Regions from separate parts of the Sphingomonas sp. BL-S-30 genome, predicted to be linked through region 1. Evidence: predicted binding sites of a transcription regulator. Region 1 holds the regulator's gene; each other region holds the start of a gene.

Region 1 (7,231 bases):
TCAGGGTCGGGATATAGCCCACGCCGTTCGCCTTGATCGCGGCGATCAGCGCCGGGTCGGCATCGCGGTCGCGGATGCTGTGCGCGAGCAGGTCGGCGCCGGCATCGACCACGCCCTTGGTCTCGTCGGCAGTGAACATATGGACGGCGATGCGCAGCTTCTCTAGATGGGCCTGGTCGATCATCGCGCCATAGACGGCCGGGGTGCGGATCGGCGCATCGGGCGGCCCTTCCAGGCGGATCTTGATGATGTCGACACCGCGCGCGGCATTGGCCGTGACGGTCGCGCGCCCTTCCTCGGGCGTCTTCGCGGTGAGCACCGGCCCGGAGACGTAGAGCCGGGCCATGCCGGGGCCGTACGGCGCCGTGCGCAGCTCGTCGCGCAGCTTCACCGTCTCCACCCCGTCATCGCCCAGGCTGTAGACGGTGGTGACGCCGTAGCGGGCGTAGAGCGCCAACTGGTCGGTGAGCTGGGTGCGCGGCGGCACCGCCGACTTCGCATCGAAGAACAGATGGCCATGCGCGTTGACGATGCCGGGCATGATCGTCTTGCCCGTCACGTCGATCACCGTGGCGCCGGCGGGGACGCGGGTCCCCGCTTTGGTGCCGACCGCGACGATCTTGCCGTCGGTCACCACCACCACGCCGTTCGCGATCGGCGCCTTGCCGGTGCCGTCGATCACCCGGGCACCGGTAAAGGCGATCGTCTCGGCCTGGGCCGGCGCCAGTGCGACCAGCGACAAAACCCAGAGACCAAGCCCGCTCAACAACCGCATGCTCTTACCTCTTCGCAGCCAAAGCCGGAGCATAGCAGCGCGACCGCGCTTGGGTAGCGCGGTTCAGCCCTCCCCGCCGCCGAGCCGGCGTTTCCGCTCGAGGATGCGCACCACGCCGAAGATCATGAACAGCACGACCGGGATCAGCGCCACGACCTGGAAGGACCGCGTCGCCGCATAGGCCAGCACGTCGTTCAGCACCGGCCCCGGCTGAAGCGCGGCGAACGCCGCCTCGCCCCCTGCCCGCTCAAGCTTGGCCTTGTCGTAGATCGCACCGAGCTTGGGCAGCACCAGCTGGATCGCCATCGCGCCGGCAAAACCGACCAGCCCGATCGTCCAGGCCCCGCCGCGCGGATAACGATAGGCCACCGCCGCGATCATCGTCGGCCACATGAAGGCCACACCCACCGCCCATACCGTCGCCGCAACCAGCGCCGTCACCGGCGAGGACGCGACGCTCAGCAGGTACAGGCCCAGGCCGGCCGGTATGGTGCACAGCCACAACAGCCCCATGTCGGACACGCGGTGCGACAGGACGCCAGCGAAATGCCGCATCACGAACATGATCGCCGAGACATAGACGAGTAGCAGGATGCCCTTCATGCCCACCGTGTGCGTGAGCGCGACGTCCACCCAGGAACCCGGCGCCAGCTCGGCCGACGCCGTCAGGAACATGATCGCGAAGAATATCCAGAAGGTCGGGCGCTTGAACGGCACCGCGATCATCTCGCCGAACCCGACACCCAGCGCCGCGCTTTCGGTCGGCGGGAATTTCTGGGTGAGCGTCCACAGGCCGAAGGCGATGCCCGGCACCATGATCAGCGCGATGTCCCAGCGCCAGTCGAGCCCGATCTGCCCCACGCCGATGCTCGCCAGCCCGCCGACGACGATGCCCGCCGGCCACCAGGCGTGCAGCACGTTCAGCCGGTGAGTCTTGTCCGCCGGATAGAGCGCCGCGGTCATCGGGTTGATCGACGCCTCGGTGCAGCCCCAGCCCACGCCCGTCAGCGCCATGCCGAGCGTCACCAGCGTCCCGATGCCCGCGCCGCTGCCCATGCCGGGGGCGAGCACCATCAGCAGCGATCCGGCGACGAAGCTGCACGCCGCCAGCAACAGCACCCGCTTCGCCCCGATCACGTCGAGGAACGGGCTCAGCACCAGCAGCGAAAAGGCGAACCCGCTGAACGCCGCGCCGAGCGCGCCGCCGATCATCCGGCCCGAATTCGCTGGGTCGATCGGATCGAACACGGCCTGGCGGATCGCATCCGACGCGGCGGTGCGCATCGAAAAGGCGACCGCGGCGGTGAACAGCGCCAGCACGCAGATCCAGAACAGGGCAGTACGATTATAGGCGTCAGGCGCCGGTGCTTGCGTCATGCATCTTCCCCCGTGACATGGCCCATGGCCATGCGAAGCACCCCGCCGACTTGATCGCGGCCAGTCTGCTACCGAAGCGATTGCTATAACACTCGTTTGCAAGATGGTAGCGGTAACTGACACGCCTGCCGTCTCGACCCATGGCGCCCCGCCGGATAGGGATGCGGGATGATCTCCGTCACCGAAGCCCAGGCCCGCCTGTTCGCACTTGCCCCTCCCGTCGAGATGGAGACCGTGCCCCTGCGTGAGGCAGCCGGACGCTGGACCGCCCGCAACATACTCGCCCTGCGCACTCAACCTGCCAGCGACCTTTCGGCGATGGACGGCTATGCGATCCGCTTCGCCGACTTGCCCGGCCCCTTCACCCTGGCCGGCGAGAGCGCGGCCGGCCGGCCCTTCGCCGGCGAGGTCGGCACGATGGAGGCGGCGCGTATCTTCACTGGCGCCGCGATGCCCGCCGGCGCTGACACCGTGCTGGTGCAGGAGGAGGCAAGGCAGGAGGGCGACCTGATCCTCCTCACCGGCGAAGGGCCCGGCGCCTGGGGCAAGAACACGCGCCGCAAGGGCCTCGACTTCTCCACCGGCGACCTGCTCATCCCTCAGGGCGCGCGCCTCACCCCGGCCCGGATCGCGGTGGCGGCAACCGGCGGGCACGGCGCTCTCCCCGTCACCCGCCGCCTTCGTGTCGCGATCGTCGCGACCGGCGACGAGCTGGTCGTACCGGGCAGCGCGCTGACGGACGAAGTGCTGCCCGAGTCCAACGGCGCCATGCTGGCCGCGCTGCTCGCCGACCTGCCCGTCGAGGTGATCGACCTCGGCATCCTGCCCGACCGGCTCGATGTAACCACCGCTGCCTTTGCCGCGGTCGATGCCGACATCCTCGTCACCACCGGCGGCGCCTCGGTCGGCGACCACGATCTGGTCCGCCCGGCGCTCGCTGCCGCGGGCGGCAGCATCGATTTCTGGCGGATCGCGCTCCGCCCGGGCAAGCCGATGATGGCGGGCCGGCTCGGCGGCGCGGTGGTGCTCGGCCTGCCGGGCAACCCGGTTTCGGCCTTCGTCACCGCCTTCCTGTTCCTCCGCCCGCTGATCGCTATCATGGCGGGCGCGCCCGATCCGTTCCCGCGCACCGCCACCGCGATCCTCGGCGAGGACCTGCCGGCGAACGACCACCGCCAGGATTATCTGCGCGCCGCGATCCGCGACGGCCATGTCTTCGCCGCCGGCATTCAGGACAGTTCGATGCTGCTGACGCTCGCCCGCGCCGACTGCCTGATCGTCCGCGCGCCCAATGCACCGGCGCTCGGCGCCGGCGAGGTGGTGGAAATCCTTCCATTCGCTTGACACGGCACCGGAACATTGCATAAACGTTCCCAGTCTGTTCCGACGGAGGAATTGGGATGCTTACCCGCAAGCAGCACGAGCTGATCTGCTTCATCAACGACCGGCTCGAGGCGAGCGGCGTTTCGCCCTCGTTCGAGGAAATGAAGGAGGCGCTCGACCTCAAGTCCAAATCGGGCGTCCACCGCCTGATCAGCGCGCTGGAGGAACGCAAGTTCATCCGCCGCCTGCCCAACCGCGCCCGCGCGCTCGAAGTGCTGCGCATGCCGGAACGGCCCGAGGCAGTGCGCAAGGGCGCCGCTGCGGCCGCCGCGCCGACCGGCAATGTGAAGAAGCTCCCCGAGCCGGCGAACGACGTGATCGAGATTCCGCTGCACGGCCGGATCGCGGCCGGCGTGCCGATCGAGGCGTTCGAGGGCCAGTCGATGCTCGCGGTGCCCGCCGCATTGCTCGGCGGCGGCGAACATTATGCGCTCGAGGTCTCGGGTGACTCGATGGTCGATGCCGGCATCCTCGACGGCGATTATGCCCTGATCCGTCGCGCCGACACGGCGCGCGACGGCGAGATCGTCGTGGCGCTGATCGACGACAGCGAAGCGACGCTCAAATATTTCCGGAAGGAAGGCGCGATGATCCGCCTCGATCCGGCGAACCGCGCCTATGATCCGCAGCGTTATTCTCCACATCAGGTGCGCGTGCAGGGTAAGCTCGCCGGCCTGCTCCGCCGCTACGTCTGACCGGGACGGGCGCCGCCACCCGCCAGGGGTGGCGGTCGCCCGGCTGCAACACGGTGGTGACATGGCCGGTACGCAGCGTCACCGCGACACCACCGGTCTTGGCCAGCATGTCGCGGTCTAGCTTTAGCCAGCGCGGGCGGCAGCCATCGGGCAGCCAGCGCTCGCTGACCACGATATCGGCGGTGGCGCATGCCGCGATCAGCTCGCCCGCCGGCACCAGATAGGCGCTCCGCGTCGCGAGGATCCGCCAGCTCCGGCCGCCCGCCTTCTGCTCGACCAGACAGAGATCGCGGCTGCACCGCGCCTCTGGTTGATCGGCGAGGAACAGGGGCTCGCCGTCCACCCCGCTATTCTCCGCCAGCATGTCCGACGTGTAGTCGCCGACCCGATCACGCAGCAGCGCCAGCCCGCCCCGCGCCGTCCGGATCGCGACATGCCGTCCGTCGCCGGTGACGAGCAGGTCGGGCGTCGGCGTCGTCAGCGCCCAGGCAGCGCCCATCGCGAACGGCACGCCGCCGAGCCGCCGCCATCGCGTCCGCCACAAGGCGACCCACAGTCCGCCGAACGCCATCAGCCCGAAAGCCCCACCCGGCATCGCCGGTAGCGCCGCAACCGATCCGGGGATGCTCGCGGTGGCATGCGCGATCCACAGCAGCAGATCGAGCGACCGCGCCGTCAGCCACCACAAGGGCGCGCCAATCCCCGCCAGGTCGAACAATAGCGCCAGCGCTTCGAGCGGCATGACGATGAAGGTGGTCAGCGGGATCGCGACGATATTGGCGACCGCGCCGTAAATGCCCGCCTTGTGAAAATGGAACAGCGCGATCGGGATCAGCGACAGCTCGACCACCACGCCGGTCAGTAGCAGCGACAGAAGCGTGCGCCCGAGCTTCTGCCACCACGCCTGCTCGCGCGGCGCGAACCATGCCTTCACTCGCGGATGCTCGTGCAGCGCGACGATCGCCGCGACCGCCGCGAAGGAGAGCTGGAAACTCGGCCCGGCCAGCGCGTCGGGGAAGAGCAGCAGCACGATGAAGGCGCCGGCCGCGACCAGCCGCAGCGTAATCGCCTCGCGCCCCATCGCCATCGCGATCAGTACCAGCAGCGCCGCGACGCAGGATCGGACCGTCGGCACCTCGGCACCGGTCAGCCAGGTATAACCGATCGCCGCCACTGCACCCGCCCCGGCAGCGATCAGCGGCAGGCGGAAACGCAGCGCCAGCCACGGGCTGAGCGCGAGCAACCGCAACACCAATAGCATCACTGCGCCGACCACCGCAGTGATGTGCAGCCCGCTGACCGATAGGAGATGCGCCAGCCCCGACCGGCGCATCGCTTCGGCATCCTCCTCGGAGATGCCGCCCTGGTCCCCGGTCGCCAGCGCCGCCGCAATCGCCCCGCCGCCGCCCGGCGCGCTCGCCTGGATGTGTTTCGACAGCCTTTCGCGCAGGCCCGCACCGCTGGACGCACCCGGGCCGACGATGCTGACCGGCCCGAAGCCACGCCCGGTAGCGCCTATCCCATCGAACCAGGCGACACGCGCATAATCATACGCCCCCGGCACCGCAGGCTGGGGTGGCGGCATCAGCCGCGCGCCGAGCCGGATCGTCGCGCCCCGCGACAGCCCGGCCGGCACATCCGCCTCGGCGAGGTTGACGCGGACATGCTGCGGCAAGGTCGGCAGCGGCCGCGTGTCCTTGTGTCCGGGACGCGCCGGAACGGCCACGACACGAACCGGCGTCAACCGCAACCGCACCAGATCGCGCGACGGCAGCGGCTCGGCTCGTTCCACCCGCGCTTCGAAGGTCGCGATCACCGGACGGGCCAGCACCTGTCCGTCCGACCTCTCCGCCCGCCACCAGATCAGCGCCAGCCCCGCCGCCGCGAGCAGCGACCCCACCGCCACCACGCGCCCGGCCCGCCCGCCGCGCCCGATGGCGATCGCGAACAACGCCACGCCGGCCAGCGCGAGCAACAGCGTCCACCACCATGCCGGATCAGGCAACACGAGCCACGCGGCGATCCCCGCGCCGAACGACACCGGCACCCACAGGAAAAGCTGGTCGCGCTCGGCTTCGAGCCACAGCTCCAGACCTGCCTTGACCTTGCGCAACCGCTCGCCAGCCCCGATTTGAAGGAGCCGGGGTCGCGTGCTAGGGGCCTCGGCGGCTGTACTGGCCATCGATTTTCAAGTCTGGGAGCAAGCGCGTTTGGGCGCAAGGTCTGATACCGCGGCGGCCGATACCGGCACGCCCGACACATCCGCAGTGGTGACGCGCTTCGCGCCGTCGCCCACCGGCTATCTGCACATTGGCGGCGCGCGCACCGCGTTGTTCAACTGGCTGTTTGCGCGCCATCATGGCGGTAAGTTCCTGTTGCGCATCGAGGACACCGATCGCGCCCGCTCGACCCAGCCGGCGATCGACGCGATCCTCAGCTCGATGACATGGCTCGGTCTCGACTGGGACGGCGACACCGTCTTCCAGTTCGAGCGCGCCAAGCGTCACGCCGAGGTCGCCTATCAGATGGTCGAGCAGGGCAATGCCTATCGCTGCTACGCGACCGCCGACGAACTGACCGCACTGCGCGAGAGCCAGAAGGCCGCCGGCAAGCCGATGCGCTATGACGGCCGCTGGCGCGACCGTGATCCATCCAAGGCACCCGAGGGCGCGCCCTTCGTCGTGCGGCTGAAGGCACCCAAGGAAGGCGCGACGACGATCGTCGACCAGGTCCAGGGATCGGTCACCGTGCAGAATGAGGAGATCGACGATCTCGTCCTGCTGCGGTCCGACGGCACACCGACCTATATGCTCGCGGTCGTGGTCGACGATCACGACATGGGCGTGACTCACGTCATCCGCGGCGACGACCATCTCAACAATGCCTTCCGGCAGCTGCCGATCATCAAGGCGATGGGCTGGCCCGTGCCGGTCTACGCCCATATCCCGATGATCCACGGCAGCGACGGCGGAAAGATGTCGAAGCGCCACGGCGCGGTCGG
Region 2 (7,231 bases), 2.3 Mb from region 1:
ATTGCCGATGATGTCGTTGAGGATCAGCGTCGTGCCGTCCGTCCCATCGACTCGCAGCGCCGATTCGCCCTGATGCGTGCCGGGCACCACGATCCACGTCACCGCAGAATCGCCAAAATCGACATTGGTGGCATCGACCGGCACCAGCTGAGCGACCTTTTCCCGCGCGGCGGGCGGGGTGATGACCAAGAGCGAGGGGTAGCGTTTTTTCCAGATGCCGGCGTCGAGGCGGTGATGGGCATTGGGCACGATCAGCCAGGCGGGATCGCCGAACGCCTCGATCTCGCGCATCTGCTCCTCGTCGAGCGCGATCGCGCTGAACACCACCAGCCGGCTGTCGCGCAGCCGGACGATCGTCATGCGGCGCGGGAAATCCCCGATCGGCATGTGGATCGTGCCGGTGACGGTGAGGATGTTCGGCGCGACCTCGGCCAGCCGGCCGTGCGGCAGGACCTTCCAGTCAGTGAGCGGTTCGGACATGGTCTGTCTCCTCTTCGCCGCTGAAACGCGCGAGGGGACAGGCGGGATGCGTCAGGCGGCCTCTTCGGCCCGCCAATGTTCCCAGCGGAGCAGGAGCATGATAAACAGCTCCGCGGCGACAAAGGGCGCGACCAGCGCGACCGCGCCCCACCAGCCGAGCCAGAGATAACCGAACCGGCCGACGCAATAGAGCAGCACCATCATGCTCTGCACCATCCCGACCAGCCCCGCCGAGCGGAAGCGGGGCGCGAGCAGATAGCCGATCCAGAACACCCAGCGCGCGATCACCCAGACGATGGTACAGGCGACGACCGCGCGCATCGACGCGCCGTCGCGCGCCTGGACGGCGAGCAGGAGCAGGCCGGGGACGAACAGCCAGAGCTGCTCGATCGTGTTCTGGACATAACGCTGGTTGACCCGCATCCGCCGCGATTCGGCGCCGGCCAGCGGATCGATCGCGGGGGTCACCAGCCTTTCGTGCGCGACCGCCTCGATCCCCGGCAGCAGGGCGAGCAGAGTCGCGATGCCGACGCAGTGAAGCGCGAAGAAGAAGCGCGCGGTCTGAGTCGCCATGCCCGGGACGGGCGGCATGGAACGATCGATGAAGAACCACAGCCCGATGGCGACAGGCAAAGCGAGCACCACGCCCATCGCGAGCGCGCGCTGCTGCGCCTCGATCGACCCTGGGACAAGGCGGTTCGACATGGTCAGTCGGCGAAGAGCAGCACGGGCGTCTCGAGATATTTCTTCAGCGCCTGCACAGAGCTTGCCGCATCCCACCCGTCGACCACGCGGTGATCGCAGCTGATCGAAAGATTCATCAGCTTGGCGCGGACGATGTCGTCGCCGCGGAAGACGGGGCGCTCGACGATCTTGTTCGGGCCGATGATCGCGACCTCGGGCCGGTTGATCACCGGCGTGGTGGCGATGCCGCCGAGCGGCCCGAGCGAGGTGATGGTGAGGGTGGAGCCGCTGAGTTCCTCCGACTTCGCCTTGCCGGTGCGGGCGGCCTCGGCGAGGCGGGCGATCTCGGTCGCGAGCTGCCAGACATTGAGATCCTGTGCGTCGCGGATCACCGGGACCATCAGGCCGGCCGGCGTCTGCGTCGCCATGCCGAGATGGATCGAGCCATGGCGGGTGACCAATCCAGCCTCGTCGTCATAGCGCGCGTTGATCATCGGGAAGTCGGGGATCGACTTGCAGATCGCGACGATCATCAGCGGCAGCATGGTCAGCTTGGGCCGGTTGCCGCGATTTGCGTTGAGATCGGCGCGCATGTCTTCGAGCGCAGTGACGTCGATTTCGTCGACATAGGTGAAGTGCGGGATGGCGCGCTTCGAGGCAGCCATGTTTTCGGCGATGCGACGGCGCATGCCGATGACCTTGATCGCCTCATCGGCGCGAGCGCGCGATGCGTGCGGGGCGTGATAGCCCTGTCCGCTGCCGTAGCGCAGGAAGGCGTCCAGATCGGCGTGACGGATGCGGTCACCTTCCGACTTTACCGAGGCGAGGTCGACGCCGAGATCGGCCGCGCGGGCGCGGACCGCGGGGGAGGCGAGGACATGGGCGTGGGGCGCGGCGGCCTTATTCTCACCGTTCGTGTCGAGCGAAGTCGAGACACCTGGCTCAACTGCCGGGGCCGGTTTCTCGACTACGCTCGAAACGAACGGTTGAGGGGATTCGATGCCCTCCTCACCCGGCGTTTCCGCCTCGATCTGCTCTTCGACTTCCTCGGTCTTGGTCTCTTCCGGCAAATCCCCCGGCGCGACATCCGCCACCGTCTCCGGCGACGGTTCGATCGCGCCTTCAACCGCATCGGTCTCGATCACCACCAAGGCGGCGCCGATCGACACCTGATCGCCGACCTCGCCGGCCAGCTCGACCACCGTGCCGGCGACCGGGGATTCCATCTCCACCGTCGCCTTGTCGGTCATCATGTCGGCGATGCCCTGGTCCTCTTCCACACGGTCGCCCACGGCCACGTGCCACGCGACGATCTCCGCTTCGGAGATGCCTTCGCCGATATCCGGCAGTTTGAAGGTGAAGCGTGCCATTAGTCTAATCCGTTCGTTTCGAGCGAAGTCGAGAAACAGGGGGCCGCGCAGGTGTCTCGACTTCGCTCGACACGAACGGGGATGGCAGCGCCATCGAAATCAGTCCTTCATTACCTTTTTCAGCGCTTCGCCGATGCGGACCGGGCCCGGGAAATAGGCCCATTCCAGGCTGTGCGGATAGGGCGTGTCGAAACCGGTCACGCGCTCGATCGGCGCTTCGAGATGGTAGAAGCAGCGTTCCTGGACGAGCGCCGACAGCTCGGCGCCGAAGCCGCTGGTGCGGGTCGCCTCGTGCACGATCATGCAGCGGCCGGTCTTCTTCACCGACGCCTCGATCGTCCCGATGTCGAGCGGGACGAGGGTGCGCAGATCGATGATCTCGGCGTCCACCCCTGCCTCCTCGACCACCGCCAGGCAGACATGGACCATGGTGCCATAGGCCAGGATGGTCAGCGCCTCCCCGGCGCGGACGATCTTCGCCTTGCCCAGCTCGATCTTGTAATAGCCGGTCGGCACCTCGCCCGCGGGATGCTGCGACCAGTTCTTCGTCGGACGATCCCAATGGCCGTCGAACGGGCCGTTATAGATGCGCTTGGGCTCGAAGAAGATCGTCGGATCATTGTCCTCGATCGCGGCGATCAGCAGGCCCTTGGCGTCATAGGGGGTCGAGGGAATCACCGTCTTCACGCCCGAGACATGCGTGAAGATGCCCTCGGGGCTCTGGCTGTGCGTCTGGCCGCCGAAGATGCCGCCGCCGAAGGGCGAGCGCACCGTGATCGGCGAGGTGAACTCGCCGGCCGAGCGGTAACGCAGCCGCGCCGCCTCCGACACGAGCTGGTCGAGCGCGGGATAGATATAGTCGGCAAACTGAATCTCCGGCACCGGCCGAAGCCCGTACGCGCCCATGCCGACCGCGACGCCGATGATGCCGCATTCCGTGATGGGCGTGTCGAACACGCGGGTCTTGCCATATTTCGCCTGCAGGCCCGCGGTCGCGCGGAACACGCCGCCGAAATAGCCGACATCCTCGCCCATCACGATGACGTCGGGATCGCGCGCCATCATCACGTCCATGGCGGAGTTGATCGCCTGGATCATGTTCATGCGGGCATTGCCGTCTGGACCGCCTTCAGGGGCGACTACGTCGCCGGGACCAGCCTCGGGCGTGATGATGTCGGCGGGATCAGTAATGTCGCTCATGACTTGCGTGCCCATGGCCGGCCCGAGGCGGTTTCTTCCGCGAGCATCTGTGCCTGTTGTTCCCGCAGATGCCAGGGCATCTCTTCGAACACGCCGTCGAACAGCGTATCCAGCGGCTGATGCAGGCCGTGGCCGAGGATGCCGTTCTGCTCGGCTTCCTTCTGCGCGCGCTTCACCTGCTCGGCGAGTTCGAGATCCTGCGCGGCGTGGCGATCCTCGTCCCATTCGCCGATATGGATCAAATGGTCCTTCAGCCGCTTGATCGGATCGCCCAGCGGCCAGGCGGTGGGTTCGCCGGCCGAGCGATATTGGCCCGGATCGTCCGAGGTCGAATGGCCTTCGGCGCGGTACGTGAAATGCTCGATCAGGGTCGGGCCCTGATTGGTCCGGGCGCGCTCGGCCGCCCAGGCAGTCGCGGCATAGACCGCGAGCGCGTCATTGCCGTCGACGCGCAGGCCGGCGATGCCATAGCCGATGGCACGCGCCGCGAAGGTGGTCGATTCGGCCCCGGCAAAGCCCGAGAAGCTCGAGATCGCCCATTGATTGTTGACGACGTTGAAGATCACCGGCGCGCGGTAGACGCTGGCGAAGGTGCAGGCGGAATGGAAATCGCCCTCCGCCGTCGAGCCCTCGCCGCACCAGGTGGCGGCGATCCGCGTGTCGCCCTTCGCCGCCGACGCCATCGCCCAGCCGACCGCCTGGGGATATTGCGTGGTGAGATTGCCGGAGATCGAGAAAAAGCCGGCTTCCTTGACCGAATACATGATCGGCAGCTGCTTGCCCTGAAGCCGATCGCCCCTGTTCGAATAGATCTGGTTCATCATGTCGACCATCGACCAGCCGCGCGCGATGAGCAGGCCCTGCTGGCGGTACGACGGGAAACACATGTCCTCATAATCGAGCGCGAAGGCAGCGGAAACCGCGACCGCCTCCTCGCCAAGGCATTTCATATAGAAGCTGGTCTTGCCCTGGCGCTGGGCGCGGAACATGCGCTCGTCAAAGGCGCGGACCAGCACCATCGAACGGAGCATCGCGCGCAGCGTATCGGGCGACAGGCGCGGGTTCCATGGGCCGACGGCATTGCCCTCGTCATCCAGCACGCGGACCAGTTGGTATGCGAGGTCGGTGAAGGTCCCGGCGCGATCGGCGGTGTCGGGGCGGCGGGTATCGCCAGCCGCTGGAATGGCGACCTCGGTAAAGTCGACCGTATCGCCGGGGCGGAACCTGGGTTCCGGCACGTAGAGCGACAGGGGTTGTAAATTGGCGCGCGGACTGTCGCTTGCCATGCTCTCTCCGATCATTGTGCGTTTCGTTCGCGTTCGCATGAGAGCAACGCGCGGATTCGCCATTCGGGCCTTGTTATAAAATTTCAAAGCGCTTGGCGAGGGTCTGGGCGGGTGATGGCGGTAGTGCGCCCCCCAGGCTCAAGCAGGTGTTTTCCGCGGCAAATGGCCTTTGTGGACGCCCGTGCCACGGCACGTGCAAAAATGCAGGCCAATCGGGCGTTTGTGGACCGAGGAACGCGCATTGCCGCACATGTCCGCCTGCCGCGCTCCCGTCGCGGATTGACTCCGGCGCCGATAGGAACAAAATAGGAACACCCTCATTCAGCGAGTCGTGTGTTTGTCGTCTGCCGCCGCCCTTTCCGCCTTACGCGATACGCTTCGCGCGATCGAGGGGGATGGGCTGCGCCGTCGTGCCGTGCTGCCCTTCGGGATCGGCCCGATCGATTCGCGGCTGGCGACGGGCGGCCTCACGCTCGGCGCGCTGCACGAGATCGCCGCGGCCAGCCCCGGCATGGGCGACGATGCCGCGGCGACCCTGTTCATGGCCGGCATCGCCGCGCGCGCCTGGGGCCCGGTCCTGTGGGTGGTGCGGCGGCGCGACCTGTTCGCGCCGGGACTGTACCAGGCCGGGCTCGCGCCCGAGCGCATCCTCTATGCCGAAGCAGGCGACGATGCCGAGCTGCTCGCGCTGATGGAGGAAGGCCTGCGCCACCGCGGGCTGGGCGCCGTGATCGGCGAGGTGAAGAGCGCCTCGATGGCCAATAGCCGCCGGCTGCAGCTCGCGGCCGAAGGCGGCAAGACGATCGCACTGCTGCTCAAGCGCCATGCGCGCGAGGGCGGCAATCCGCTCGCCGTGCCCTCGGCCGCGGTAACACGCTGGCGAATCGCCGCCGCGCCCTCGACTCCGCTCCCGGTCGAGGGTGTCGGTTGCCCGCGCTGGCGGATCGAACTGGTCCGTCAGCGCGGCGGCGAACCTCATAAATGGACGATGGAGGCATGCGATGAAACGGGTCGCCTCGCTCTACCTGCCCGACTGGCCGATCGATCGGCTGCGGCGGGCGGAACGCACCGCCGCGCCGCCTGACGCGCGCCGGACCACTCAGCCGGTCATCGATATCAAGGCAGCCCCGCGCGACGGTGGCTGGCGCCCGGGTGCGCGCTGGGCTCGGGGGGAGGATGGGCCGACGCTGCCGCGATTGAGAAGTGACGATGGGGCACCCGGTTCCTCCTCCAATTCCTCCCCGGCACGGGGAGGGGGACCGCGCTTGCGCGGTGGAGGGGCTTGGAGCGCGGCACGGTCTCGCCAAGCCAGCCCCTCCACCAGCTTCGCTGGTCCCCCTCCCCCTGCGGGGGAGGAATTAAGTGCCCCTCTCGTCACCTCGATCCGCGAGGGCAGCAGGATCCTGGTCGCTGCGACCAGCCATGCCGCGTATCTGCTCGGCATCCGCGCCGGCATGGCGGTGACTCAGGCGCGCGCACAAGTGCCGGATCTCGACATCCGTCCGGCCGATCCCGAGGGCGACCGCGCCGATCTCGAACGCCTCGCCCTCATTGCCGCGCGGCGCTGGTCGCCGATCGTCGCGCTGTCGGGCGAGGACGGGCTGTTCATCGAGCTGACCGGCACTGCCCATCTGTTCGGCGGCGAGGAGAGGATGGCGCGGCGGATCGTGCGGCTGCTCGCACGCATGGGTGTGCGAGCGCGGATCGCCGTGGCGGACAGCACGGGCGCGGCCTGGGCGCTGGCGCGTTACGGCCACCAGCCGCACAATGGGGTGACGATTTGTCCGCCAGGCGCGCAGGATTCCGCCATCGCCCCCCTGCCCATTGCCGCGCTGCGGGCCGAGCCCGGCGCGATCGAACTGCTCAAGCGGTTGGGCGTCGAGACGATCGGGGAACTTGCCGCCATGCCGCGCGCGCCGCTCGCGCGCCGGTTCGGCAAGATGCTGGTGCTGCGGCTCGACCAGGCAAGCGGGCGGATCGGCGAGCCGCTTCGCCCGGTCATGCCGCCCGAGCATATCGCCGTGATCCAGCGTTTCGCCGAGCCGATCGCGACCGCCGAGGCGATCGAGCATTGGCTGGCCCTGTTGATGCCACGCCTCGTCACCGCGCTGGCGCAGTCAGGCCAGGGCGCGCGCGCGATCGAGCTGGTCGCCGACCGGATCGACGGCGTGCCGCAGCGGCTGCGCATCGGCCTTGCCCGACCCAATCGCG
Region 3 (7,231 bases), 110 kb from region 1:
AGGCGAGGCGGCGTTCCTCCTCCAGCGAGGCAATGCCGCCCTCGTCGAGCGCGCGCTGCGAGGGGAACAGGCCTTCCTCCCAGCCGACCAGGAAGACGGTGTCATATTCCAGGCCCTTGGCGGCATGGATCGTCATGATCGTCACCCGCGCTTCGCCCGCCTGTGCCTCGTTGTCCATCACCAGGCTGACATGCTCGAGAAAGGCGCCGAGAGTCTCATACTCCTCCATCGCGCGGATCAGCTCGGTCAGGTTCTCCAGCCGGCCGGCGGCCTCGGCCGATTTCTCGGCCTGCCACATGCCGGTATAGCCGCTCTCGTCGAGGATCTGCCGGGCCAGCTCGGGATGCGGGATCTCGCCCGCCATGCCGCGCCAGCGCGCCATGTCGCCGACGAGATTGCCCAGTGCGCGGCGCGCGGCGCCGGTCAGCTCGTCGGTGTCGAGGATGCGCACGGCGGCGACGGTCAGCGGCACATCCTCGGCGCGGGCGAGCTGGTGGACCTTCTGCACTGCCTTGTCGCCAAGGCCGCGCTTCGGCGTGTTGACGATGCGTTCGAAGGCCAGGTCGTCGGCCGGCTGCGCGACGACGCGCAGATAGGCGATCGCGTCGCGGATCTCGAGCCGTTCGTAGAAGCGCTGCCCGCCGAGGATCTTGTGCGGCAGGCCGATAGTGATGAAGCGTTCCTCGAACTCGCGCGTCTGGTGCTGCGCGCGGACCAGGATGGCGATGTCGTCGAGGCTCTTGCCCGCCCGCTGGCAGGACTCGATCTCCTCGCCGACGCGGCGCGCTTCCTCGGGGCCGTCCCACACGCCGAGCACCTTGACCTTCTCGCCCTCGCTCGCATCGGTCCATAGCGACTTGCCGAGCCGGCCGCTGTTATTGGCGATCACGCCCGAGGCCGCGGCGAGGATGTGCGGGGTGGAGCGGTAATTCTGCTCGAGCCGGATCACCCTGGCGCCGGGGAAGTCCTTTTCGAACTTCAGGATATTCTCCACCTGCGCGCCGCGCCACGAATAGATCGACTGGTCGTCGTCGCCGACGCAGCAGAGGTTCTTGCTCTCCTGCGCGAGCAGGCGGAGCCAGAGATACTGGACGCTGTTGGTGTCCTGATATTCGTCGACCATGATATATTTGAAGCGGCGCTGATAGTCGGCGAGCACGCCGCGATCGCGCTTCAATATGGTCAGCATGTGGAGTAGCAGGTCGCCGAAATCGCAGGCGTTGAGCGCCTTCAGCCGGGCCTGGTATTGCGCGTACATCTCCCGCCCGCGGCCATTGGCGTAGAGCTCGCTTTCGCCGGCATCGATGTCGGACGGCGTCAGGCCCTTGTTCTTCCACTGGTCGATCAGCCCGGCGAGCTGGCGCGCGGGCCAGCGTTTCTCGTCGAGATCGGCGGCGAGGATGAGCTGTTTCAGCAGGCGCAGCTGATCGTCGGTGTCGAGGATGGTGAAATTGCTCTGCAGCCCGACCAGCTCGGCATGGCGGCGCAGCATCTTCGCGCCGATCGCGTGGAAGGTGCCGAGCCAGGGCATGCCCTCCACCACATCGCCGACGAGCCGGCCGACCCGGTCGCGCATCTCGCGCGCGGCCTTGTTGGTGAAGGTGACCGACAGGATCTCGGACGGCCAGGCCTTTTTGGTGAAGAGCAGATGGGCGAGGCGCGCGGTGAGCGCCGCCGTCTTGCCCGTGCCGGCGCCGGCAAGGACGAGCACCGGGCCCTCGGTGGTGAGCACGGCCTCGCGCTGCGGGGCGTTCAGGCCTGACAGGTAAGGCGGGTCTTGAGGTGTGGGCGCGGGGAGACTCATCGGTGAACAGGTAGGGAACGCGGCGGTTTGGGGCAAGCTTGCTTCTGCTCCCTCTGCCCTTGCGGGAAGGAGGAGCGGAAAGACGGAAGGGTGAGCGTGATCGCATTTAGAGCGGCGCGACAAGGGAGGCGCCGGAGAAGGGGGTTCACGCGAAGGCGCGAAGCCGCGAAGATGTTTGGAGGCGATCGAACGGACCGCGTATCACGGAGCGTCTATCCAAAACTTCGCGGCTTCGCGCCTTCGCGTGAACCAATTCTTCCGTTTCACCAGGCCAGAAACAAACGCGGTGCGCTCGATATGTGATCACCCTGCCCGCCGGGAGAGGGAGAATAGCGAGTCTTCACGCCGTCATTTTTCCTCGGCTACAAAGTGACCGCCACCTGGAGTCGCATCATCATGATTTCACGCCGAAACCTGCTCGGAGGAATGGCCGCCGCAACGATCCTGCCCGTCGGTGGACTGCGCGCCGCAGCGGCGCGGCCGCCGGTGACCATCCCGATCGCGCTGGAGGAAGGCCGCGTGCTGGTGGCGTGCGGCGTGGCGGGGCAGGGGCCGTTCTTCTTCGCGATGGATACCGGTGGCGTGGTCGGCCTGATCCGGGACGATCTCGCGAAGCGGCTGGGGCTGGTGAAGAAGACGACAGCGTCGCTCGGCATCGGCGGGGAGAAGCGCATCTACCCGATCTACGATGCGCGCGACTTCATCATCGGCGGCAGCCTGCGCGACGAGGATGTGGCGCTGGCGGGAACCGACCGGGTGTCGTTCGGCGACGACGTGTCGGGATCGCTGGCGGCGGGGGCGATGACCGCCTTCGACAGCGAGCTCGATTTCGGCAAGGGCGAGTGGCGGATCTATCGCGACGGCATCACGAATCGCACCGGCTATGTCCGGCTCGCGTCCGAGATCCGTCATCACAATCTGGTCAACGGGTCCGCCTATATCTTCGCCGACGTGATGCTCGACGGGCAGACCTATCGCTTCCTGCTCGATACCGGCGCGCCGGTCGCCGCGCGGCTTTATGGCCCTGCCTCGCGCAAGAGCGGGTTGTGGGACGATGCGAAGCCCTGGGTGCCGCTCGCGGCGCGCGGGGAGCATGCGAGCCGCCTGGTGCGCGCCGGCAGCCTGCAGATCGGCGACACGAGGTTCGATGCGCCGCTGGTCGTGGTCGAAAGCGGTTCGGCCGGCCGCTACGAGATCGCGGACGGCTATATCGGCCTGCCCCTGCTGCGCCGCCTGAACCTGGCGAGCGACGTCAAGGCAGGCATCATGTGGGTCCAGCCCAACCGGCTTCCGCCCATCCCGGACCGTTACGCCATGTCCGGCATCTGGATCGACCGGAAGGGCGAGGGCATCGTGGTGGGGCAGGTGGGCCGCGGCAGCCCGGGCGAGAAGGCGGGCGTGCAGGTCGGCGACGAGATCGTCGGCGAGCGGTTCGGCCCGCTGATCGGCAAGCTCGACGGGCGGCGCGGCGGCGCTGCGTCGGTGCCGTTGTCGCTCCGGCGCGGCGGCCGGGCGCTGCAGGTGACGGTGACGCCGGCGCCCTATCTTTGAGATGAAAAGGGTGGCGGACCTGCCTCGTCATCGGTAAAGACGCCGCCCAGGACGAACGACAAGGGCTGCGAAGCCGACGGCCCCGGGAGGGGACGGGCCTTGTCATCAACTTGTCACACAAGCGCGCAAAGCGGTTTCACCATGGCAACGACATTCTCAGCGCTCGCCGATTCGGACGAGCGATCCTCTGGTGGGCCCCGGCTCGATCAGTCGATGCATCCTGCCGGCCGCTGGCTGTTCCTCGCGGTGCTGCTCGGCGGCCTGGCCTATGCCGGGTTCAGCATCTTCCTCGACACCGCCCAGGTCGGTGAGCAGATGGCGACGGGCGTGTTCCTGTTCCTCGGTCTCGCGCTGGTGATCGCGCTCGGCTTCGAGTTCGTGAACGGCTTCCACGACACCGCCAACGCCGTCGCGACAGTGATCTACACCAACTCCATGCCGGCGCATGTCGCGGTGGTGTGGTCCGGTTTCTTCAACTTCCTCGGCGTGATGTTCTCTAGCGGGGCGGTCGCCTATTCGATCATCACCTTGCTCCCGGTCGATCTGATCCTGCATGTCGGCAGCAATGCCGGCTTCGCGATGATCTTCGCGCTGCTGCTCGCGGCGGTGATCTGGAACCTCGCGACCTGGTATGTCGGCCTGCCCAATTCCTCCAGCCATGCGCTGATCGGCTCGATCCTCGGCGTCGGCTTCGCCAACCAGCTGCTGTCGGCGAGCAAGGGCGGCACCTCGGGCGTCGACTGGAGCCAGGCCTACAAGATCCTGACCGGGCTGTGGATGGCGCCGCTGATCGGCTTCTTCGCCGCGATGGCGCTGCTGTTCGTGATGAAGATGGTGCTGCGCAACCCCAAGCTCTACCGCGAGCCTGAGGCCAATGCGCCGCCGCCGCGGGGCATCCGCGCGCTGCTGATCGCGACCTGCACCGCCGTCTCCTTCGCCCATGGCGGCAATGACGGGCAGAAGGGCATGGGCCTTATCATGCTGATCCTGATCGGCTGCGCGCCGACCGCCTATGCGCTCAACCGCACCATGCCGGAAAGCGCGATGCCGGCCTTCGTGGCGAGTGCGACCAGCGCGGCCTCGGCGTTCAGCGGCCATGCCGCGGGCGCCGCGAGCAACGACGTGGGCGTGGCGCGGGACACCCTGACGCGCGCGCTCCAGACCAAGCAGGCGGCGAGCCCGCAGGTCTATGCCGCGGTCGATACGCTGTCGCGCGACGTGAGCCAGCGGATCAGCGGCTTCGGCTCGCTCGACAAGGTGCCGGCGGCGGCGACGCCGAACCTGCGCAACGACATGTATCTGGTGCTCGACACCACGCGGCTGGTGACCAAGGATCCGGCGGCGGCGAAGACCTTCTCCGGACCCGAGCTGAAGACGATCGACGGCTATCAGAAGCATCTCGAAGAGGGCACGCGCTTCATCCCGCTCTGGGTGAAGATCACCGTCGCGATCGCGCTGGGGCTGGGCACGATGGTCGGCTGGAAGCGGATCGTCGTCACCGTGGGCGAGCGGATCGGCAAGACTCACCTGACCTATGGCATGGGCGCCTCGGCCGAGCTGGTCGCGGCGGGCACGATCTTCGCGGCCGAACATTACGGCCTGCCGGTATCGACCACGCATATCCTGACCAGCGGCGTGGCCGGCGCCTCGGTCGCGAACGGCGCCGGGCTGCGCGCACGGACGATCGGCAGCATGGCGCTGGCCTGGGTGATGACGCTGCCGGCGGCGATGCTGCTGGCGGGCGGGCTCTACTGGCTGATGCTGACCTTGCTGGATACGTTCGCGACGCGTTGAGGAGTCCCTTTCTCAACGGGAGAGCGAAGGGAGGAGCGAAGCGACGAAAAAGGGTGGGGCGACCGCCTTCACCTCATACGTCATGCCGGACCTGTTCCGGCATCCATCGTCCCGCAAGCGCAACGAGCATTGTTTCTCCGGCACGATGGACCCCGGAACAAGTCCGGGGTGACGGACCGGAAAGGTAGTGCAGGCCATTTCGCCGGCTCTGCCGGAAGAGGGAATAGTTTCTTGACCGAAAGGATTGGCCGCGCGAACCAGTGGTCATGAACTCACTCCCCATGACCGCGCACAAGCGCGTGCTGCTCGCCAGCCTGATCGGCACCTCGGTCGAGTTCTACGATTTCTACATTTACGCGACCGCCGCCGCCTTGGTGTTCGGGCCGCTATTCTTCCCGGCCGAGGACCAGTCGGCGCAATTGCTGCTGTCCTATGCCAGTTTCGGCCTCGCCTTCATCGCGCGGCCAGTGGGCGCGGCGATCTTCGGGCATTTCGGGGACCGGATCGGGCGCAAGTCGACGCTGGTCGCTTCGCTGATGCTGATGGGCGGATCGACCGTCGCGATCGCGTTCCTGCCGACCTATGCCCAGATCGGCTGGGTCGCCCCGCTGATCCTGTGCATTCTGCGCTTTGGCCAGGGGCTCGGGCTCGGCGGCGAATGGGGCGGGGCGGCGCTGCTCGCGGTGGAGAATGCGCCGCCGGGCTGGCGCAACCGCTACGGCATGTTTCCGCCGCTCGGCGCGCCGGTGGGGTTCATCGCGGCGAACGGTTTCTTCCTGATCCTCGGCGCCACCCTGACCGATGCGCAATTCCGCGACTGGGGCTGGCGGCTGCCCTTCCTCGCCAGCGCGGTGCTGGTCGCACTGGGGCTGTGGGTGCGGCTGAAGCTGACCGAGACTCCGGCCTTCCTCGAGGCAGCAAAAGAGGAGAAGCTGCCCAAGGTGCCGATCGTCACCTTGTTCCGCGATCATCTCCGCCCGACCATGGCCGGCATCTTCGGCGTGGTAGCCTGCTTCGCGCTCTTCTACCTCGCGACCGCCTTTGCGCTCGGATACGGCACGACGACGCTCGGCCATAACCGCCAGGCGTTTCTCGCGGTCGAACTCGCCGCGATCCTGTTCCTCGCGCTTGGCGTGATCGTCGCGAGCGTGCTGGCGGACCGGCACAGCGCGACCGCGATGCTGCGCTGGGGCTTTGCCGGCGCCGCGGTGGCGGGGCTGCTGATGGGGCCGATGCTCGGCGCGGCGTCGCTGTTTGTCGTGTTCCTGTGGCTGGCCTTTGCGCTGTTCGTGATGGGCTTTGCCTATGGCCCGCTCGGCGGCTGGCTGCCCGAGCTGTTCCCGGCCGAGGTGCGCTATACCGGCGTGTCGATGACCTTCAATGTCGGCGGCATCCTGGGCGGCGCGATGGCGCCGATCGTGGCGTCCTGGCTGGCGGCCAAGGGCGGGCTGGGGCTGGTTGGGGTCTATCTACTGGTGGCGGGCCTGCTCAGCTTTGGCGGGCTGGCGCTGCTGCGCAAGCCGCGCGTGCCTTTGGTGTAACCGTCATGCCGGACTGGTTCCGGCATCCATGTCTGCGCAAGAGCCTCAACTGATGGGTGTGCGGCACGATGGACCCCGGAACAGGTCCGGGGTGACGTAGTGAGTAGGGCTAGCCGGCGCGGCGCAGCAGGGTGATCTTCATCTTGCCGTGCGTGCGTTCGGCATCGCTCGTGAAACCATCGACCTCGACCGTCTCGGTCTTGGCGGTCTCGATGCTGATCCAGGTCGCATCGCTCACCCAGCCGAGCCGGTTGAGCCGGTCGAGCGCGACCATGCCGGCACCGGTGCCGTATGGCGGGTCCATCAGGATCACGTCGAGCGGCTGGGTGGCGGGTGGCAGGGCCAGCACCGATTGCGCACGGACATCGGCTTTCGTGCCGAGCTTGGCGATATTGGCCTTGAGCGCGTCGATCGCGGCGCGGTCCTGCTCGACGAAGATGCACGATCCGGCTCCGCGCGACAGCGCCTCGAGCCCGAGGGCGCCCGATCCGGCGAAGAGATCGGCCACCGCCAGCCCCTCGAAGCTACCGAGGCGGCTGGT
Region 4 (7,231 bases), 1.4 Mb from region 1:
CAGCGCGCAACTGTAAAGGCGCGCGACGACACATTCAGCCAAAGGTCTCGCCATAAAGTCGCAGCAAATTGCCGCCGAGGGCCTTGTCGCCCTGACCCGCCGACCAGCCCGCGCGCGACAGGCGGTCAGCGAGGCGCCTGAAGCGGAGATGATCATGCCAGTCGGGGATGATGTTGAAAATGTCCGCCCCCTCGCCCGGCGCAGCGACGCCCTTGGTGGCGCGATCCTCGTAGAATTTCTTCTGCAGCGCGCGCGGCATCGTCGATGATCGTTTTGCCCAGGCATCCATCAGTGCCGGGCCTCCACGCAGCCGGCGACGTGATGCTGCCGTCACTCATACGTGGTGCAGGCCCCTAGCCTGACGATGCGGGAGACGGTCCCGGAAGATTAGCTCAACGCGCTGCGGGGCAGATGTGCGCGAGCGCGCCGCCATTGTCCCAATAGGGCTTGTAGATCGCCTGGCCCTGCGAGAGCTGCCAACAGCTCAAATCGGTCGCGCCCGCCCGCACCAGCGCAAGCGTTCGGCCGTAGCGATCGGTATCGATGCGCTGGATCAAAATCGGCCCCTGCACGACCGCAGCGCGCAGCGAGCGCGTCGAAGCATAGGGATCGCCGGGCGCGCAACGCCTGCCCTGCTGGCAATGACCCGGCAGTTCCGGGGCGTCGATGCCGAGAAGACGGACGCGCTCGGCACCGCAGCGAAGCGTGTCGCCATCAACTGCGGTGCAGCGGACATCGGCCGCGCCTGGCGCGGCCAGCAATAGCAACAGAGCAGTCAGCACCGCGCGGCACTCATGGGGGCGTCCCCCGATCCTCGCCGAGCCGCGCGAGGGTTGCTTCGTCCTTCGCACTGTCGAACCAGCGATCCAGTGCCGCGGCAAATAACGGGCCGGCGCCGGCTTCGATGAACAGCGTCAGCGAGGATCGTAGCTTCACGGCGTCGATATCGCCGAAAACCCCGTCCGCAGTCAGCCCGATGAGATCCTGCAGGGCTGCCACGCACTCGCGCAGCCGTGCGCCGAGGATGGGGTGGCCGAGATAGGCGCGAGCCTCGTCGAGCGACCGGATCGCATATCGCCGCGCCATGTCGCTCCGGCCGAGCCCTGCGATCTGTGGGAAAATATACCACATCCAGTGACTGCGCTTGGCGCCCCGCCGGATTTCGGCAAGCGCGGTCTCGTAGCTTCCGGCCTGGGCGGCCACGAATCGGTCGAGGTCGAACGGATCGGTCATCGAACGCTCGTTGATAGCGGATTCACGCCGCCGATCCGATGGCCCGTAAAAAATATTCGCCGCCGAAATTGCCACTTTTGCACCGCTTTGGTCCTGATCGGCCCGCCATCGTTTCGGGCCCGGCGATTGACTTGAACCAGGACGATAGAACAAACAAGGAACGAATCAACCGCCTGTGAGTCTGCTGATGCCATGCACCAATCAATCGTCCTCGAGGATCTGCGAGCGCGTGTCGCGCAGATCGAGGGCGCGGGCGCGCGGCACGGCACTATCCCGTTCGGCGTCGAGGCGATGGATTCGCGGCTGCCGGGCGGCGGCATCGCGACCGGCGCGCTTCACGAAATAGCGGGCAGTCCCGACCTCGCCGACGATGCCAGCGCGACGATCTTCCTCGCCGGCATTCTCGCCCGGGTCGAAGGACCGGTCTTCTGGTGCCTGCGCTGGCGCGACCTGTTCGCCCCTGCCCTGCATCTTGCCGGGCTTCACCCCGACCGGGTGATCCATGTCGAGGCCGGCAGCGACGCGAACGTCCTGCTCGCAATGGAGGAATGCCTGCGCAATCCGGGCCTTGCCGGCGTCGTTGGCGAGATCACCAGATATTCGACGACGGCCTCGAAGCGCCTCCAGCTTGCCGCCGAAGGATCGGGCGTCCCGGCGTTCGTCTTCCGCCGTGCCTCGCGGGCCGACCATGCCACAGAGGGCACGGCCGCGGTGACGCGCTGGCGGATCACCGCGGCGCCGAGCGAGGATCTCGGCATTCCCAGCCTCGGCCGGCCGCGCTGGCGCGCCGAGCTCGAACGCGCACGGGGCGGCAATCCCCATCATTGGATCGTGGAGGGGTGCGATGCGACGGGTCGTATCGCTCTTCCTGCCGCACTGGTCGACCGACCGGCTGCGGCGGAAGACCGGCAAATCGCCGCCTGACGGCGGTGCAACGGCATGCACGCCGCTGGTGACGGCGATCCCCGATCATGGCCGCCGCGTCGTCGCGGGGGTCGACGTGCAGGCGCGGCTGCTCGGCATCCGCCAAGGCATGACGGTGACCCAGGCGCGGTCGTTCGCGCCGGGCCTTGAGGTGGTCGATGCCGCGCCCGAGGCCGATGCCGACGGGCTGCGCCGCTTGGCACTGTGGGCAGGTGCGCGATACTCGCCGGTCGTTGCCCCCGACCTGCCCGACGGCCTGTGGATCGACATCACCGGCTGCGCATCGCTGTTCAGCACCGAGCGCGCCTTGCTGAAGGACCTGCACCGCCGCGTCGCGGCGTTCGGCCTGTCGGTGCAGATCGCCGTCGCCGATACCGCCGGCTGCGCGCATGCGGTTGCGCGCTATGTCCCTGCGGGCCGGCCGGTGACGATCGAGCCCGGCCACAGCCGCAAGGCGATCGCGCTGCTGCCGATCTCGGCGCTCCGCATTGCCTCCGCCGATGTCGAGGGCCTGCGCAAGCTCGGCTTCGAGCGGGTCGAGCAACTGATCGGCGCACCCCGGGGCCCGCTCGCCAAAAGGTTCGGCCGCGAGCTGCATCGCCGTCTCGACCAGGCGCTGGGATTTCTGCCTGAGCCGATCGAGCCGATCTTTCCCGAAGCGCTGCCTAGGGTGCGCCGCGGATTCATGGAGCCGATCGCGACCGCCGAAGCCTTTACCCGCGTCCTTTCCGATCTCGCCGGTGACATCGCCGCCCAGCTGGCAAGGCTCGGCAAGGGTGCCCGCCGGCTGGATTGCTATTTCCACCGCGTCGATGGTCATACCCAGGCGATCCGCGTCGGCACCGCCGCGCCATCGCGCGATCCGCGCCACCTCGCGAAGCTGCTGTCGGCAAAGGTCGAGACGATAGAGCCCGGACTCGGCATCGAGGCGATGACGCTGGTCGCCCCGCTGATCGAAGCGATGTCTCCCGCGCAGGGCGAGAGCCTCGAGCGACTGGGTCGCAAGGGACCGGACCTTCCCGCGCTGGTGGACGCCCTCGCCAATCGCTTCGGCCATCGCAACCTGCACCGCACGGGTCCGCGCGCCAGCGCGATGCCGGAGCGAACCATATCGAACGTGCCCGCGCTCGATCCCTTGGCCGGTACAAGCTGGCACGACGATCTCCCCCGCCCCTCGCGGATGCTGGCGCGGCCGGAGCCGATCGACGTGATCGCGCTGCTGCCCGACGAGGCACCGCGCCTCTTCATATGGCGCGGCAAAAGATACCGCGTGACCCAGGGCGACGGGCCCGAACGGCTGCATGGCGAGTGGTGGCGCGAGGGTGGTGCCGAGGGCGAGCTGCCGCTTGCGGTGCGCGATTACTATCAGGTCGAGACCGAGACCGGCGGGCGCTACTGGCTGTTCCGCCTGGGCGATGGCGAGCACGGCGCCACCGGCCCGATGCGCTGGTTCATCCACGGCGCCTTTGCATGATGCCCGCTGCAAACAGACGGAGGCACGGGGCGTGACCCGGCAAGCGTACGCCGAACCCGGTTATGTCGAGCTTCAGGTCACGACCCATTTCAGCTTCCTGCGCGGCGCCTCGTCGCCGGAAGAATTGTTCGCCGCAGCCGCCCTGCTGGGCATCCCCGCGATCGGCGTGGTCGACCGCAACTCTGTGGCCGGCATCGTTCGGGCCTGGGACGCGGAGAAGACCACCGGCGTCCGCGCGATCGTCGGGTGCCGGCTCGACCTGATCGATGGCACGGCGCTGCTCGTCTATCCGACCGACCGGGCCGCCTATGGACGCATGTGCCGCCTGCTCAGCGTCGGCAAGGCCCGCGCCGGCAAGGGCGCCTGCCATCTCGACTGGAGCGATGTCGAGGCCTGGAACGAGGGACTGATCGCGGTCTTGGTGCCCGATCGCGCCGACACCATGGCGCAAGCCGCGCTCGCCCGGACCGCGCGCATTTTCGGTGACCGCGCCTATATGGCGCTGTCGATCCGGCGGCGGCCTCGCGACGCGATCCGGTTGCGCGACCTGTCGGCCATGGCGCTGGCTGCGAACGTGCCGACGATCGCTACCAACGATGTGCTCTACCATGCGCCCGACCGCCGCCTGCTCCAGGATGTCGTCACCTGCATTCGCGAGAAATGCACGATCGACGACCTGGGCGAACGGCGTGAGCGCTTCGCCGACCGGCACCTGAAGACCGCCCAGGAAATGGAGCGGCTGTTCCTGCGCTACCTGAACGACAGTATGCCGGTCGCGCGCACGCTCGAGCTGGCGGCGCGCTGCACGTTCAGCCTCGACGAGCTCCAATATCAATATCCCGACGAGATCGGAGAGGCCGGCCGGACGCCCCAGCAGGAACTGGAGCGGCTGACCTGGGAGAAGGCGCCCGAGCGCTATCCGGAAGGCCTGGACGGCAAGGTCCGCGACCAGCTGGAGCATGAACTCAAGCTCATCGCCGATCTCGACTATGCGCCCTATTTCCTGACCGTCCATTCGATCGTCGCCGAGGCCCGCAGGCGCGATATCCTGTGCCAGGGGCGCGGCTCGGCGGCGAACAGCGCGGTCTGCTACGTGCTCGGCATCACCTCGATCGATCCCGTGCGCACCGAGCTCCTCTTCGAGCGGTTCGTCTCCGCGGAGCGCCGCGAACCGCCCGACATCGACGTCGATTTCGAGCATGAGCGGCGCGAGGAAGTGATCCAGTGGATCTACGAGACCTATGGCCGAACCCGGAGCGCGCTGACTGCCGTCGTCACCCGCTACCGCGCGCGCGGCGCGGTACGCGAGGTCGGCAAGGCTTTGGGCCTGAGCGAGGACATGACTGCGGGCCTTGCGGGTGCGGTCTGGAGCTTCAGCCGCGACGGCGTCGAGGCGAAGCATGCCGAGGAGCTCAACATGGATCTGGGCGACAAGCGCCTGGCGCTGACCCTCGAGCTGGCCCGCACCTTGATCAATACCCCTCGCCACCTCTCCCAGCATCCCGGCGGGTTCGTGCTGACTCGCGACCGGCTCGACGAGCTGGTGCCGATCGAACTCGCGGCGATGGACGACCGCCAGGTCATCGAATGGGACAAGGACGATATCGACGCGCTCGGCTTCATGAAGGTCGACGTCCTCGCGCTCGGCATGCTGAGCTGCATGCGCCGCGCCTTCGAGTTCATGGAAGCCGACAAGGGAGTGAAGGTCGATCTCGCGACCATCCCGGCCGAGGATCCGGCCACCTATGCGATGATCCGCAAGGCCGATACGCTCGGCGTCTTCCAGATCGAGAGCCGCGCGCAGATGGCGAGCCTGCCGCTGATGGCACCGCGCACCTTCTACGACCTCGTCATCCAGGTCGCCATCGTCCGCCCCGGTCCGATCCAGGGCGACATGGTCCATCCCTATCGCCGGCGACGCAGCGGCCAGGAGCAGGTCACCTATCCCACCCCCGAGCTCCGCCGCGTGCTCGAGAAGACATTGGGCGTACCGTTGTTCCAGGAACAGGCGATGCGCGTCGCAATCGAATGCGCAGGGTTCTCGCCCAGCGAGGCCGATCTGCTGCGCCGTGCGATGGCGACGTTCAAGCTGACCGGCGGCGTCAGCCATTTCCGCGACAAGCTGATCGATGGCATGGTCGCGCGCGGATACGAACGCGAGTTCGCCGAGAAGACCTTCAAGCAGATCGAGGGGTTCGGCAGCTATGGATTTCCCGAGAGCCACGCTGCCAGCTTTGCGCTGATCGCCTATGCCTCGTCCTGGGTGAAGTGCCATCACCCCGACACTTTCTGTGCCGCGCTGCTCAACGCCCAGCCGATGGGATTCTATGCGCCCGCGCAGATCGTCCGCGATGCGCGCAATCACGGCGTCGAGGTTCGCCCGATCGACGTCAATCACAGCCGCTGGGACTGCACCCTTGAGCCGACCGGCGGCCGCTACATGGCCGTCCGGCTCGGCCTGCGGATGGTGCGCAGCCTCTCGAACGAGGACGGCGCCGCGATCGCAATGGCGCGCGGTGACCAGCCCTACAGCTCGGTCGAGGAAATCCAGCGCCGGGCCCATGTCGGCCGGGGCGCGCTCGACCGGATCGGCGATGCCGATGGGTTCGGATCCCTCGATCTCAGCCGCCGCGCCGGCCTGTGGGGCGTGAAAGGGCTCGGTGACGAGGCATTGCCGCTGTTTGCCGCAGCCGACGAACGCGCCGGCAAGCTGCTGGCCGAGGCAGTCGAGCCCGAGGTGGCGCTCGCGCCGATGGGAGAAGGCGCCGAAGTCGTCGAGGATTATCGCGCGGCCGGCCTGTCGCTCCGCGCGCACCCCCTCGCCTTCCTGCGCGACGAACTCAAGGCACGGCGCATGATCAGCTGCGCGGAACTGCAGAAGGTCAGGGATGGCCGCTATGTCGAGCTAGCAGGTATCGTGCTCGTCCGGCAGAAGCCCGGCTCGGCCAAGGGCGTCATGTTCATCACGCTGGAGGACGAGACCGAGGTCGCCAACCTGGTCGTCTGGACCAACGTGTTCGAGAAGAACCGCCGAACCGTGCTCGGCGCGTCGATGATGGGCGTGCGCGGGCAGATCCAGCGCGAGGGCGACGTGATCCATGTCATTGCGCAGCGGCTCGACGATCTCTCAGCCCTGCTCGCGAGCGTCGGCACTCGCCAGGACGTGGCTGACGTCTACCGCGTCAGCCGCGCCGACGTGGTCAAGCACGGCATGGGCCCCGATCCGCGCGACCCCGCCCAGCGGCACTTGGGCAAGGCGGCGTGCGAGATCTACATCCCCGATCTGCGCCTCGGCTCGGGGATCATTCCGGGCGAGCCGGTCGAGGGCATCAAGGTCAGGACGCGGGACTTCCGCTGAGAGCGGCTTTGCGCCCCAATTTCAGTCGTTCAGGCCTTACGCCCGCGCACCTCCAAGCCGCCGTTCATTCGGCCGGTCACGAATGTCCGCAATCGGGTGGAGGAGACCGCTCGCGTGAGCGAGTGGTGGAGGCGCGCGCCGCCGACGCGCCCGAACGAAAAGAGCCGCCCCTCGCGGGACGGCCCCTGCATCAGCGGTACGAAACCTTATCGTGGAATGTCAGGCATCCGCGCCGACATAGC

The links. Region 1 encodes LexA, which represses DNA repair genes until DNA is damaged. Its sites were predicted from a motif close to GTTCCNCNCTTGTTCT; they were not measured.
Region 2: the regulator LexA is predicted to act here: its motif matches at 5,318-5,333, upstream of ACZ1I5_RS19000 (ImuA family protein).
Region 3: the regulator LexA is predicted to act here: its motif matches at 1,808-1,823, upstream of ACZ1I5_RS06770 (ATP-dependent helicase).
Region 4: the regulator LexA is predicted to act here: its motif matches at 1,380-1,395, upstream of ACZ1I5_RS12920 (ImuA family protein).

Annotation. Positions count from the first base shown of each region.
Region 1 covers NZ_CM145481.1:1,340,236-1,347,466, reverse strand. Annotated here, with positions in the region: gene ACZ1I5_RS06265 (amidohydrolase family protein) at 1-775, opposite strand, end outside; gene ACZ1I5_RS06260 (MFS transporter) at 839-2,152, opposite strand; gene ACZ1I5_RS06255 (molybdopterin molybdotransferase MoeA) at 2,321-3,496, shown strand; gene lexA (transcriptional repressor LexA) at 3,553-4,230, shown strand; partial or broken gene ACZ1I5_RS06245 (ComEC/Rec2 family competence protein) at 4,235-6,412, opposite strand; gene gltX (glutamate--tRNA ligase) at 6,441-7,231, shown strand, end outside.
Region 2 covers NZ_CM145481.1:4,081,811-4,089,041, forward strand. Annotated here, with positions in the region: gene ACZ1I5_RS18975 (hypothetical protein) at 1-480, opposite strand, end outside; gene ACZ1I5_RS18980 (MAPEG family protein) at 532-1,185, opposite strand; gene ACZ1I5_RS18985 (dihydrolipoamide acetyltransferase family protein) at 1,188-2,534, opposite strand; gene ACZ1I5_RS18990 (alpha-ketoacid dehydrogenase subunit beta) at 2,634-3,638, opposite strand; gene ACZ1I5_RS18995 (thiamine pyrophosphate-dependent enzyme) at 3,731-5,020, opposite strand; gene ACZ1I5_RS19000 (ImuA family protein) at 5,358-6,104, shown strand; gene ACZ1I5_RS19005 (Y-family DNA polymerase) at 6,022-7,231, shown strand, end outside.
Region 3 covers NZ_CM145481.1:1,446,823-1,454,053, forward strand. Annotated here, with positions in the region: gene ACZ1I5_RS06770 (ATP-dependent helicase) at 1-1,804, opposite strand, end outside; gene ACZ1I5_RS06775 (pepsin/retropepsin-like aspartic protease family protein) at 2,231-3,355, shown strand; gene ACZ1I5_RS06780 (inorganic phosphate transporter) at 3,497-5,149, shown strand; gene ACZ1I5_RS06785 (MFS transporter) at 5,416-6,690, shown strand; gene rsmD (16S rRNA (guanine(966)-N(2))-methyltransferase RsmD) at 6,800-7,231, opposite strand, start outside.
Region 4 covers NZ_CM145481.1:2,774,466-2,781,696, forward strand. Annotated here, with positions in the region: gene ACZ1I5_RS12905 (hypothetical protein) at 35-259, opposite strand; gene ACZ1I5_RS12910 (thermonuclease family protein) at 393-782, opposite strand; gene ACZ1I5_RS12915 (DUF1810 domain-containing protein) at 793-1,233, opposite strand; gene ACZ1I5_RS12920 (ImuA family protein) at 1,426-2,157, shown strand; gene ACZ1I5_RS12925 (DUF6504 family protein) at 2,078-3,631, shown strand; gene ACZ1I5_RS12930 (error-prone DNA polymerase) at 3,663-6,989, shown strand; gene ACZ1I5_RS12935 (hypothetical protein) at 7,209-7,231, opposite strand, start outside.